Regions from separate parts of the Staphylococcus sp. GDY8P57P genome, predicted to be linked through region 2. Evidence: predicted binding sites of a transcription regulator. Region 2 holds the regulator's gene; the other holds the start of a gene.
What was found. Region 2 encodes CtsR, which represses protease genes until heat stress. Its sites were predicted from a motif close to ATGGTCAATAAAGGTCAAACA; they were not measured.
Positions count from the first base shown of each region.

Region 1: the regulator CtsR is predicted to act here: its motif matches at 4,397-4,417, upstream of clpB (ATP-dependent chaperone ClpB).

Region 1 is NZ_JAESLK010000018.1:345,574-351,896, reverse strand. Features, by position in the region: gene KA878_RS06930 (CoA-disulfide reductase) at 1-363, opposite strand, end outside; gene KA878_RS06925 (Cof-type HAD-IIB family hydrolase) at 444-1,268, opposite strand; gene KA878_RS06920 (metal-sulfur cluster assembly factor) at 1,470-1,778, shown strand; gene KA878_RS06915 (acyltransferase family protein) at 2,242-4,068, shown strand; gene clpB (ATP-dependent chaperone ClpB) at 4,473-6,323, shown strand, end outside.
Region 2 is NZ_JAESLK010000017.1:58,537-64,859, forward strand. Features, by position in the region: partial or broken gene KA878_RS05150 (ATP-dependent Clp protease ATP-binding subunit) at 1-1,280, opposite strand, end outside; gene KA878_RS05155 (protein arginine kinase) at 1,295-2,302, opposite strand; gene KA878_RS05160 (UvrB/UvrC motif-containing protein) at 2,295-2,858, opposite strand; gene KA878_RS05165 (CtsR family transcriptional regulator) at 2,881-3,342, opposite strand; gene KA878_RS05170 (NupC/NupG family nucleoside CNT transporter) at 3,497-4,711, shown strand; gene pdxT (pyridoxal 5'-phosphate synthase glutaminase subunit PdxT) at 4,815-5,369, opposite strand; gene pdxS (pyridoxal 5'-phosphate synthase lyase subunit PdxS) at 5,373-6,260, opposite strand.

The DNA.
Region 1 (6,323 bases), on a different contig from region 2:
GCCTAATGAATTAGCACCTGCACCTGGACTTAAAATGAGTTTGTCATAACTAGTTTCAAATGTTTCTTTAGTTTCACGATTTAACACTGTGACGGTTTGAGATTTATCATTAATAGCAATCACTTCGTGATACGTTTTTACTGTAATATTTTTCTTCTCTTTAAACATATCTGGCGTAATCGGTAATACATCTTTTCGCTCATTTACAACATTGCCGAGATAGTAAGGCAGGCCACAATTAGCGAAACTCATGTCGCGGTCTTTTTCGAAAATGGTAATTTGACTGTCTTTATCTAAACGACGGATTTGGCTAGCGCAAGTTGCACCACCGGCAACAGCTCCGACTACAATAATCTTTCGCATCGTATATTCCTCCATAAACATATAGTAAAAAAGTGAGACATTAGAAAAATATACATTTGTCTCACTTTATAAATTGATTGTTAACCTTTGTAAGGTATATTTAATTTAAAGAAATCATTTAAATAACGACCGATACCGTCATCATTGTTTGAATAAGTAATATGGTTGGCAATATGTTTTAATTCATCAAGGCCATTGTCCATTGCAATGCCATATTTAGCATATTTGATCATTTCGATATCATTATCCTCGTCTCCGAAAGCGATAATGTGAGAAGATTCGATTCCTAGATAATCTTTGACTTGATCAATCCCACGTGCCTTGCTTATACCACGTTTAACAATTTCAATGACTGGGAACGGTGCACCCCAACGTCTGTGTTCAATATTCTCCGCATAGAAACGCGTAAGCATTTGCTTGATTCTAGGAATGTAAATTTCTTCGGCTTCTACAAGTAAAGATGTGGGCGCTTCGTCTAATTCTTCTAATAAATTACCTGTTTCTATTTTAGGGTTACCCATTGAGAAACCTTCAAATAATCTAGGATCGTGATTATTAATAAAGACATGATCGCGTACCTCAGCAATAATATTTGTAATTTTTGCTTTTTGAAGTGATTCAATCATATTTCTAGCTAAGTCTACATCTAAAACTTCATGGGTCGTTTTAAAATCATCTGATTTAGGATGATGCACATAAGCACCATTGAAGTTTACAATAGGTGTGTCCATATTTAACTCATGGTAATATATTTGGCTTGCACGATAAGGTCGACCAGTTGCAATCATAATTTGATGACCTTGTTTTTTTAAGGTTGTAAGTACTTTTTTAGTATACTCACCAATTTCTTTATTATCATTTAATAATGTTCCATCTAAATCTAAACAAATTAAATAAGGTTTCATATATTTCTCCTTAAGCTACATATCAATAGAATAAAGTTCACTATCATTTTATATCAAATGTCTGTGAAGGTGATACATTAAATCAACGCTATAGTGTCATTATAACGTCTTTAATGGTTTAGTGGTATCATAGCATTTTATTGGCGTTTTGTCGGATATTTGATATATTAGTGTAAAGATAAATAATGAGAGGTGATACTAATGGAAGAGGCATTAAAAGACAGTATCCTAGGTGCACTTGAAATGGTTATTGACCCTGAATTAGGTATTGATATCGTTAATTTAGGTTTAGTATATAAAGTGAATGTTGATGATGATGGTTTGTGTACAGTTGAAATGACACTAACTTCAATGGGTTGCCCACTTGGACCACAAATTATCGAACAAATTAAAACAGTATTAGCTGAAATTCCAGAAATACAAGATACAGAAGTTAATATTGTTTGGAATCCACCTTGGAATAAAGATATGATGTCAAGATACGCTAAAATTGCATTAGGCGTTGGCTAATTAATCGCTTAGAAACAATAGTACACGATGATGATGTACTATTGTTTTTTTATTTTAAATGATCTTAACTTTTTAACGAAATCGTTTCAAAGTCATACCTTCAGTGCGTATAGTGACAAAATGATGTTAATAAATGACATAATTGTAATATAAATTGAATTTGTTTAAGCGTTATACTACAATACATAAGAATTACAATATAAAATGATTTAAATTGTACTTGCATTTATGAAAATTTATAATAAATGCGCCAAATTATATAAAATAATATTATAGTTCAAGCTCAGACATCTAAGTATAAAACTCGATTTAATCATACACATTAAAATATTAAAGAATATTAAGCTAAATCATATTCACTCATGTTGTTGATCATCGGCTTTCGTTTTATCCTGATTTTCAGTGCTTTAGTAATTAATGAATTTATCAAAATTTATTATTTAATAGGGAAAGAATGTGAACAATGAAACAAGATTTTGAAAAAGGGAATCAACGTAAGACTAAAATGCGTTACATGCCTGGTTTAGATGGACTAAGAGCAATTGCTGTCTTAGGTATTATTATCTACCATTTAAACAGGAAATGGCTTACAGGGGGATTCATAGGTGTAGATACCTTCTTCGTTATTTCTGGATATTTAATTACAAGCTTGCTTTTAAAGGAATACGAAGAAAAGGGCATAATAAACCTGAAACAATTCTGGTTACGACGCGTAAAACGGTTACTTCCAGCAGTTGTTGCGTTATTAATTGTCGTTGGAATTGCTACATTAATATTTGAACCACAGGAAATTGTACGAGTTAAACATGACATTATAGCCGCATTATTCTATGTGTCGAACTGGTGGTATATTGCCAAAGATGTTAACTACTTCGAGCAATTTTCATTTATGCCATTAAAACACTTATGGTCACTTGCAATAGAAGAACAGTTCTATTTGTTCTTCCCGTTCGTGTTAGTTATTTTACTCTTAACGATTAAAAAATATCGCAACGTCACTTTGATATTATGGATTATTTCTCTAGCATCTTTATTAGCGATGGTCGTTATTTCTCAACCCAACGTTGGATATTCTAGAGTTTATTTTGGGACAGATACACGCTTACAAACATTATTATTAGGTGTAATATTAGCATTTTTATGGCCACCGTTTAAATTGAAAGCACATCCGCCAAAGGTGTTGCAACGTTCAATTGATGGAATCGGTATAATAGGACTTCTCCTACTGATATACTTATTCTTCACAGTAAAAGATACGAGTTCATGGATTTATAATGGTGGATTTTATCTTATATCAGGTATGACGTTATTCGTTATTGCTAGTGTAGTTCATCCATCTAGCATTTTAGCTAAAGCATTAGGTAATCGCGTATTCGTTTATATTGGTAAACGCTCATACAGTTTATACCTATGGCATTTTCCTGTTATAAGCTTTATACACATCCACTTTGTTGATGGACAGCTTCCAATCTATGTGTATGCTATCGATATCGTACTTACAGTATTATTTGCTGAATTATCATATCGATATGTAGAGACACCGTTTAGACGTGAAGGTTTCAAGGCATTTTCATTCAATCATCTAAAAAGACCTAAATTCATCAGAACGATCATATCAATAATAGCGTTAATACCAATAGTATTAATGTTTATTGGGGTCTTTGACCGTTTTGGAAAAGATGACATTGAAAATAAAGCAAATTCATTTAATACGAATGAGCAAGATAAATATTTAATCAGAATGATGCCTGGTGAAAATATAAAAATCGATGGTTCAAATAGCAATAGTAAAAGTAAAAAACAGGTGTATACCGATATAAGTCCATTACTCATTGGAGACTCAGTAATGGTAGATATTGGTGAGACATTTAAATCTCAAGTGCCTAAAGCAACGATTGATGGTAAAGTAGGTCGCCATTTACAAGAGGCGCTCTCAATTGCAGGCAATTATTCTAACTATAATAAACCTTCAGATAAAGTTGTTTTAGAACTAGGTACTAACGGTGATTTTACAGAGGAAGAATTAAATCAATTAATCAGTAAGTTTGGTAAAGCACAAATTTATTTAGTAAATACACGTGTACCTCGTGATTGGCAAGATAACGTTAATAAACAGCTTGCTAATGCTGCTAAAAAGCATAAAAATGTAACCTTAGTAGATTGGTACCAACGCTCTGCAGGACATCCTGAATACTTCGCACCAGATGGCGTTCACCTTGAAAATAGTGGTGTAAAAGCATTATCTGATGAAATAATTAAAGCGATGAAGAAAAATTCGAACAATAAATAAGATATGCTAAGCGTTTGAAACAAAAATAAACAGTTGAGCTATGTAGCTCATGCGTTGTAGCTGACTGAATTGAGAATGCACTTCTTTAATTAACTCAATACTAGTCATTCACGTGAGGCTGAGACGATGAATTCGATAAGAATTCCGTTTCAGTCTCTTATTTAATTTGACGATTATTTGATGTTTATACTTGAAGGAACTGTGATAAAACATAGCATAAAAGCGCTTTATTAAGCGCGTCAAACATGCATGTACAAGCTATTTTAGAAAAATAAAAAAGTTGAGTATAACTGTTGATTAATCATTTAAGAGGGTCTATAATGTAATTAAGGTCAAAGAAAGTCAAAGTCAAAAAAGAAGAAGTACTTGGCCTTGCTCTTATCAAATCAATAGGGGTGAAAAATTTGGATATTAATCAAATGACATATGCAATTCAAGGTGCATTACAAAAAGCCATTGAATTGAGTAAAGAAAACGAATTACAAAACATTGAAATCGAAGCAATTTTAAAAGGAACTTTAGAAGAAACTGATAGTTTATTTAAAAGTATATTAGAACGCGCAAATATTGATACAGATAAATTAAATCAAGCATATAACGAAAAATTAAAAAAATATCCCTCAGTACAAGGAGATAATATTCAATACGGACAATATATTGGTTCAAAAGCGAATGAATTATTAAATAAAGCTGAATCATACATGAAAGAATACGAAGATGACTATATCTCAATGGAACACGTCCTACGTGCTGCGATGGATATCGATGACACAACAAAACAGATTGTTGGAAATAAAGAAGAAGTTGTAAAAGAAATTATAACTAAAGTTAGAGGGGGAAATCATGTGACTTCACAAAATCCAGAAGTAAATTATGAAGCTTTAGAGAAATATGGTCGTGACTTAGTTGAAGAGGTACGCCAAGGTAAAATGGACCCTGTTATTGGTAGAGATGAAGAAATTCGTAATACCATTCGAATTTTAAGTCGTAAAACGAAAAATAACCCAGTCTTAATTGGTGAACCAGGTGTAGGTAAAACAGCGATTGTTGAAGGCTTGGCACAACGTATTGTACGTAAAGACGTACCTGAATCATTATTAGATAAAACAATTTTCGAATTAGACTTAAGTGCCTTAGTTGCGGGTGCGAAATTTAGAGGTGAATTCGAAGAACGTCTTAAAGCAGTGCTTAAAGAAGTGAAAGAGTCTGATGGACGAATCATCTTATTCATCGACGAAATTCACATGTTAGTTGGCGCAGGTAAAACAGACGGCGCAATGGATGCCGGCAATATGTTGAAACCGATGTTAGCACGTGGTGAGTTACATTGTATCGGTGCTACTACTTTAAATGAATACAGAGAATATATTGAAAAAGACTCTGCATTAGAACGTCGTTTCCAAAAAGTAGGCGTAAGTGAACCAGACGTAGAAGACACAATTTCAATCTTACGTGGTTTGAAAGAACGTTACGAAGTATATCACGGTGTACGCATTCAAGACCGTGCTTTAGTAGCAGCAGCTGAATTATCAGATCGCTACATTACTGATAGATTCTTACCTGACAAAGCCATCGACTTAGTCGACCAAGCTTGTGCCACAATTCGTACTGAAATGGGTTCAAACCCAACTGAATTAGATCAAGTGAACCGTCGTGTCATGCAATTAGAAATTGAAGAAAGTGCATTAAAAAATGAATCTGATAATGCTAGTAAACATCGTTTAGAAGAACTACAAGAAGAACTTTCAAATGAAAAAGAAAAACAAGCATCATTACAATCTCGTGTTGAACAAGAAAAAGAAAAAATCGCAAAAGTACAAGAAAAACGTGCTGAATTAGACCGTAGTCGTCAAGCTTTAGAAGATGCACAAACTAAAGGCGATCTTGAAAAAGCAGCTGAATTACAATATGGTACCATTCCTCAATTAGAAAAAGAGTTAAAAGCATTTGAAGAAGCATACCAAGATGAACAAGGTGATAGTGAACGCATGATTCGTGAAGTCGTTTCTGACGAAGAAATTGGCGACATTGTGAGTCAATGGACTGGTATTCCAGTTTCTAAATTAGTTGAAACAGAAAGAGAAAAATTATTAAGTTTAAGTGATATTTTACACGAACGTGTGGTAGGTCAAGATAAAGCGGTAGACTTGGTATCTGATGCTGTTGTAAGAGCACGTGCAGGTATTAAAGACCCTAATAGACCAATTGGTAGTTTCTTATTCTTAGGACCAACTGGTGTAGGTAAAACTGAATTG
Region 2 (6,323 bases):
TTTTCATTTTTCACTTTTTCAATTTCTTGCTCAATTTCTTTCAAGTTGTTAGGTGTTGTATGACTTTTCAGTCTTACTTTTGAACTTGCTTCGTCAATTAAATCAATTGCTTTGTCAGGCAAGAAACGATCAGATATATAGCGATCACTTAATTTAGCAGCTGCTTCAAGTGCTTCATCAGAAATATTAATACGATGATGCGCTTCATAACGATCTCGTAATCCTTTTAAAATTGCGATTGTATCTTCAACAGAAGGTTCATCAACTTGAATTGGTTGGAAACGACGTTCTAACGCTGCATCTTTCTCGATGTTTTTACGGTATTCATCTAATGTTGTAGCACCAATACATTGTAATTCACCACGAGCTAATGCTGGTTTTAATATATTTGATGCATCAATTGCGCCTTCTGCACCTCCAGCACCAACTAATGTGTGCAATTCATCAATAAATAGAATAACGTTACCAGCTTGATGGATTTCTTCCATTACTTTTTTCAAACGTTCTTCAAATTCACCACGATATTTAGTACCTGCTACAACTGTTCCCATATCAAGTGACATGACACGTTTATCTTTTAATGTTTCAGGCACTTCATTATTAACAATCGCCTGTGCAAGACCTTCTGCAATTGCAGTTTTACCTACCCCAGGTTCGCCAATTAGTACTGGGTTATTTTTAGTACGACGACTCAATACTTCAATCACACGCGTAATTTCTTTGTCTCTACCCACAACAGGATCTAGTGTTCCATCTTTGGCAATCACAGTTAAATCACGTGCTAATCCATCTAATGTAGGTGTATTATTTGATTTATTTGCTGTAGCGTTTTTATTGCTCATTTCAGGACTTCCTAATGCTTTAACCACTTGAGCACGCGCTTTTGTAATATTTAAATCTAGATTAGCAAATACACGCGCAGCTACGCCCTCATTTTCACGAATTAAACCTAGTAAAATATGTTCTGTACCTACAAAATTATGATGTAACTTTCTAGCTTCGTCCATTGAAAGTTCAATTACCTTCTTGGCTCTAGGTGTATAATGCAATGTTCCTGTTTGATCTTGTCCATGGCCGATTAATTTCTCAACCTCTTCAATCACTTTGTCTTCGGTAATATTGAAACTCTCTAATACTTTAGCGGCTATACCTTCTGGCTCTTTCATTAAGCCAAGTAGTAAGTGTTCTGTACCTATATTAGAATGATTTAAACGTATAGCTTCTTCTTGCGCATGTGCTAAGACACGTTGTGCACGTTCAGTTAATCTACCAAATAGCATATATTTCTTACCTCCTATTGTGTATATTCTCTTAATATATCTGCTCTCTTCTCATTTACAGAGATTGTTTCATCTTCATCGTTATAAATAAACGCTGATTGAATACTCACCATTAATTCATTAAATTGAAAGTCTTTCAATGTTAAATACCCTAAATCAATACCTAATTTCACTTCACTTAAACGATAGGAAGCTTCTTCCATTGAAATAATTCGACTGTTCTGTAAGATACCCAATGACCGATAAACACGGTCTAACGTTTCCAATTCATTATAATGCGTTAAGCGTTCACGAATTTGCATTTCTTCATTTATAATTTGTTGAACAACTTCAGTTAAATTATCTATAATTTCTTCTTCAGTTTTACCAAGTGTTAATTGGTTTGAGATTTGATAGATATGGCCATAAACTTGCGAGCCTTCTCCATATATACCTCGAATCGTAAAACCAAAACGATTAATGGTCTGTGCAATACGATTCATACGTTTCATGATGGATAACCCTGGTAAATGTAGCATCACACTTGCTCTCATACCTGTACCAATATTAGTTGGGCATGTTGTTAAATACCCTAAATGTTCATCATAACTAATGTCTAGCGATTGATCTAACGTATCATCAATATCACTCGCTTTGTTATATAAATCATGTAATGACAAATCATTTCCCATTGCTTGTATGCGTATATGGTCTTCTTCATTAATCATAATGCTGATCGATTCGTCTTCATTTAATAACACTGCTGATGCCGGTTGTTTAATAAGTTCAGGACTAATTAAATGTTTAGCAACAAGTTTCATTTTGTTTTGTTGATCCATTGTATCTAAACGCATGAGAGACAAATCAGGCAATACATCTTGCACTTCATTTATCACTCTAAAGCCATCTTGTTCTGAGGGAAACATGAGTGGATGGACATGATTTTCTAAATTTCTAGCTAATCGGATTCTGGAAGACATCACAATTGGAGATTCTTCTGTTTGTTTCATCCATTCACTGATATGCGTATTCATATCACTCATTGCGTTCCACCCCGCTCTCGTCTTTCAATGCTTTTATTTCGTCTCTAACGATAGCAGCTTCTTCAAAGTTTTGTTCATCAATTAATACATTGAGATACTTCGTTTTTTCTTCGATTTGTTTTTTGATGGCAAGTTTCTTATGAGAAGAACGAGGCGTTTTACCTACGTGCTCAAATTGTCCACCTTGCACACGTCTTACTATATCTACAATGTCATCTTTAAATGTAGCATAACAATTTGCACAACCAAATTTCCCTACATGTGCAATATCTTTTAAAGTCATGTTGCATGTTGGACATCGCTTCTCTTCTTGAAAAGCCACTTCATGAAAATTAATTCCATGCTTAGTTGCTAAATGTTGCAATATTTGTTTGACGACGAAAGCTTCTTCAATATCGTCTTGAAACTGAGAATGTGGCGATGTATTTTCATTTTGTTGCCAAGGATTTTCACCCTGCGCACATATAGAACATACCCATTTCTCAGAAGTGCCTTCTTTACTTTTTACTGTGAGTTTAACCTCTGCTTCATTTAAATGACAGTTTTCACAAAGCACACATAGACACCTCGCTTTTCTATTAATAATAATTAATGATTGGTAATACGCGTTTTAATATGTTGGCTCTAATGATATCTCGAGCAACCACGTCCATTTTTAATGTCTCGCGATCTACGATTACTTGAATCATTCTTGCTTCTCTTTCGCTGATGAGTCCCTTATCTAGCAAACCATCTATAATATAATACGCTTGTTGTTGAGAAATAGATGGCCCAATGATTTGCAATAGGTGATTAATATACCCCGTTGCATCTTTATTTTCAATTTTAGTGATTCGGATATAACCTCCGCCACCACGCTTACTTTCTATTTCATAACCATGTTCATTTGTGAATCTAGTTTTAATAACATAATTTAGTTGAGAAGGTACACAGTCGAAACGTTGAGCAATGTTAGCTCGTTGAATTTCTACCACGTCTTCATTACTTTCTTCAAATAACTTTTTAATGTACTGTTCTATGATGTCAGACATGTTGTGCATGATTTACCACCTCTTTTGACCTTCTTTGACTATATTATATGAGCATCTTTGACCTTTTTCAACCAATTTGTTTTTTAATTTTCTAAAATAATGATGTTACATGCAAGAATTTAATGTATTATATTAATTAAGAAAAATTTAAAGGAGTAGAATTATGCATATTCTTATTGGGATTATTGGGATAATTTTCTTTTTGGCACTTGCATTTTTGTTTAGCTCTGACAGAAAAAATATTCGCTGGCAATATGTTGGTCTTTTATTAGTCATCCAACTTGTATTTGCGTTTATTTTATTAAAAACGACAGCAGGTATTACAGTTATTGGGGGCATTTCGGAAGGATTTAACTACTTATTACAAAAAGCTGCAGAAGGGGTTAACTTTGTGTTTGGCGGATTCAAATTTGTCGATCCAAAAAACCCACCATTCTTCTTTAGCGTATTACTACCAATTGTATTTATTTCAGCATTAATTGGTATCTTGCAATACACTCGAATCTTACCTTGGATTATTAATGTTTTAGGATTCTTAATCTCTAAAATTAATGGTATGGGACGTTTAGAGTCTTATAACGCAGTAGCTGCTGCAATCTTAGGTCAATCGGAAGTGTTTATTTCATTAAAACAACAATTACCTTACATACCTAAACAACGTTTGTACACATTAACCGCTTCAGCAATGTCGACAGTATCAGCGTCAATTATCGGTGCTTACTTCACATTGATTGAGCCTAAATACGTTGTTACAGCAGTAGTATTAAACTTATTCGGTGGTTTCATTATTGCTTCTATCATCAATCCTTATAAAGTTAATGAAGAAGACGATAAACTATTAGTAGACGAAAGCGAAACTAAAAAGCAATCATTCTTTGAAATGTTGGGAGAATACATTTTAGACGGGTTCAAAGTTGCAGTAATCGTTGGTGCGATGTTAATAGGTTATATTGCCATCATCGCATTATTAAATGGTATCGTTAGTGGTATCTTCAGCTTTGTTTCTGGTGGCGCAATTACATGGGATTTCCAAACGTTAATTGGATTTGTCTTCGCACCATTAGCATTTTTAGCTGGTGTACCATGGGAAGATGCTGTTAAATCTGGTTCAATTATGGCAACTAAATTATTATCTAATGAATTCGTTGCAATGCAATCATTAGGAAACTTAAAAGATATTTCTGAACATGCTAAAGGTGTTACATCAGTATTCTTAGTATCATTCGCTAACTTCAGTTCAATTGGTATCATTTCAGGTGCTATCAAATCACTTAACTCTGAAAAAGGTGACGTCGTAGCACGTTTTGGACTTAAATTATTATTGGGGGCAACATTAGTATCATTTATTTCAGCAGCAATCGCTGGATTCTTTATCTAATATTGAAATTAAATACCCTAGAACTTCTGACAATTAGAAGTTCTAGGGTATTTTCATAGATGGAAACACTCAAATGCGTCTCTCCATTACCTACTATTCTTTTTTATTTGACCATATGATCGATAAAGTATTGTGTCACTCTATAATCATCCGTTAATTCAGGATGGAATGATACGCCTAAATATTTTCCTTGTTTGACTGCAACAATCTTTTCGCCCACAGTGCTTAATATTTCTACGCCCTCTTCAACACTAGCAATATGAGGTGCTCTAATAAATACACCTTCAATGTCTTCAGCTATACCTTGAATATCTAACTCTGCTTCAAAACTATCCACTTGTCTGCCAAATGAATTACGTTCAACAGTGATATTCAATTTTTTCAGATAGCCAGTTTCACCTTCGACATCTTTCGCAAGTACGATAAGGCCTGCACATGTACCAAACATTGGTAAATCAGACTGTTGTAACTTTTCTTTAAATCCATATAGATCCATTAATCTTCTTAGTGTAGTAGATTCTCCACCTGGAAGAATTAATCCATCTATTTCTTCTAATTGTTCAACCTTTTTAACTGCAATACCTTCATGACCACTAAGTTCAATATGACGAATGTGTTCACGTACGGCACCTTGCAATGCTAATACACCAATCTTCATAAATTACCAACCACGCTCTTGCATACGTTCTTCTAATGAAATTTGATTAATATCTAAACCTTTCATTGCTGTGCCTAATTCTGAAGCTAATTTACCGATAAGTTCATAATCTTGGTAATGCGTCGTAGCTTGAACAATTGCTTTAGCAAATTTCTCAGGGTCTTCTGATTTAAAAATACCTGAACCAACAAACACACCATCAGCACCTAATTCCATCATTAAAGCAGCATCTTGAGGTGTAGCAACACCACCAGCTGCAAAGTTAACAACAGGTAAGCGTCCGTGATCTTTAATTTGTTTTAACACATCATATGGCGCACCTAATTCTTTAGCATAAGTCATAATTTCATCGTCATTCATAACAACTAAACGACTAACTTCTGAATTAACTTTTCTCATATGTCTAACAGCTTCAACAATATTACCAGTACCCGGTTCACCTTTAGTACGTAACATCGCAGCACCTTCACCAATACGACGTGCAGCTTCTCCTAAGTTACGGCAACCACACACAAACGGAACAGTGAATTGATCTTTTCTTAAGTGGTATTCTTCGTCTGCAGGTGTTAATACTTCAGATTCATCAATATAATCTACACCCATAGCTTCTAATACACGTGCTTCAGTAATGTGACCGATACGTGCTTTTGCCATAACTGGAATTGATACAGCATTCATTACTTCTTCAACAATTTTAGGATTAGCGCTACGTGCTACCCCACCAGCTGCTCTGATGTCAGATGGTACACGTTCCAAAGCCATAACGGCAACAGCGCCAGCTTCTTCAGCAATTTTAGCTTGTTCTGCATTAACAACGTCCATAATAACGCCGCCTTTTTGCATTTCAGCCATTCCTCGTTTAACTCGATCTGATCCTACGATTTTAGACATAATATTAACCCCTTTTCACATTTGATTAAATTCATTTTAAGTTATAAACTGATATTTAAAAAG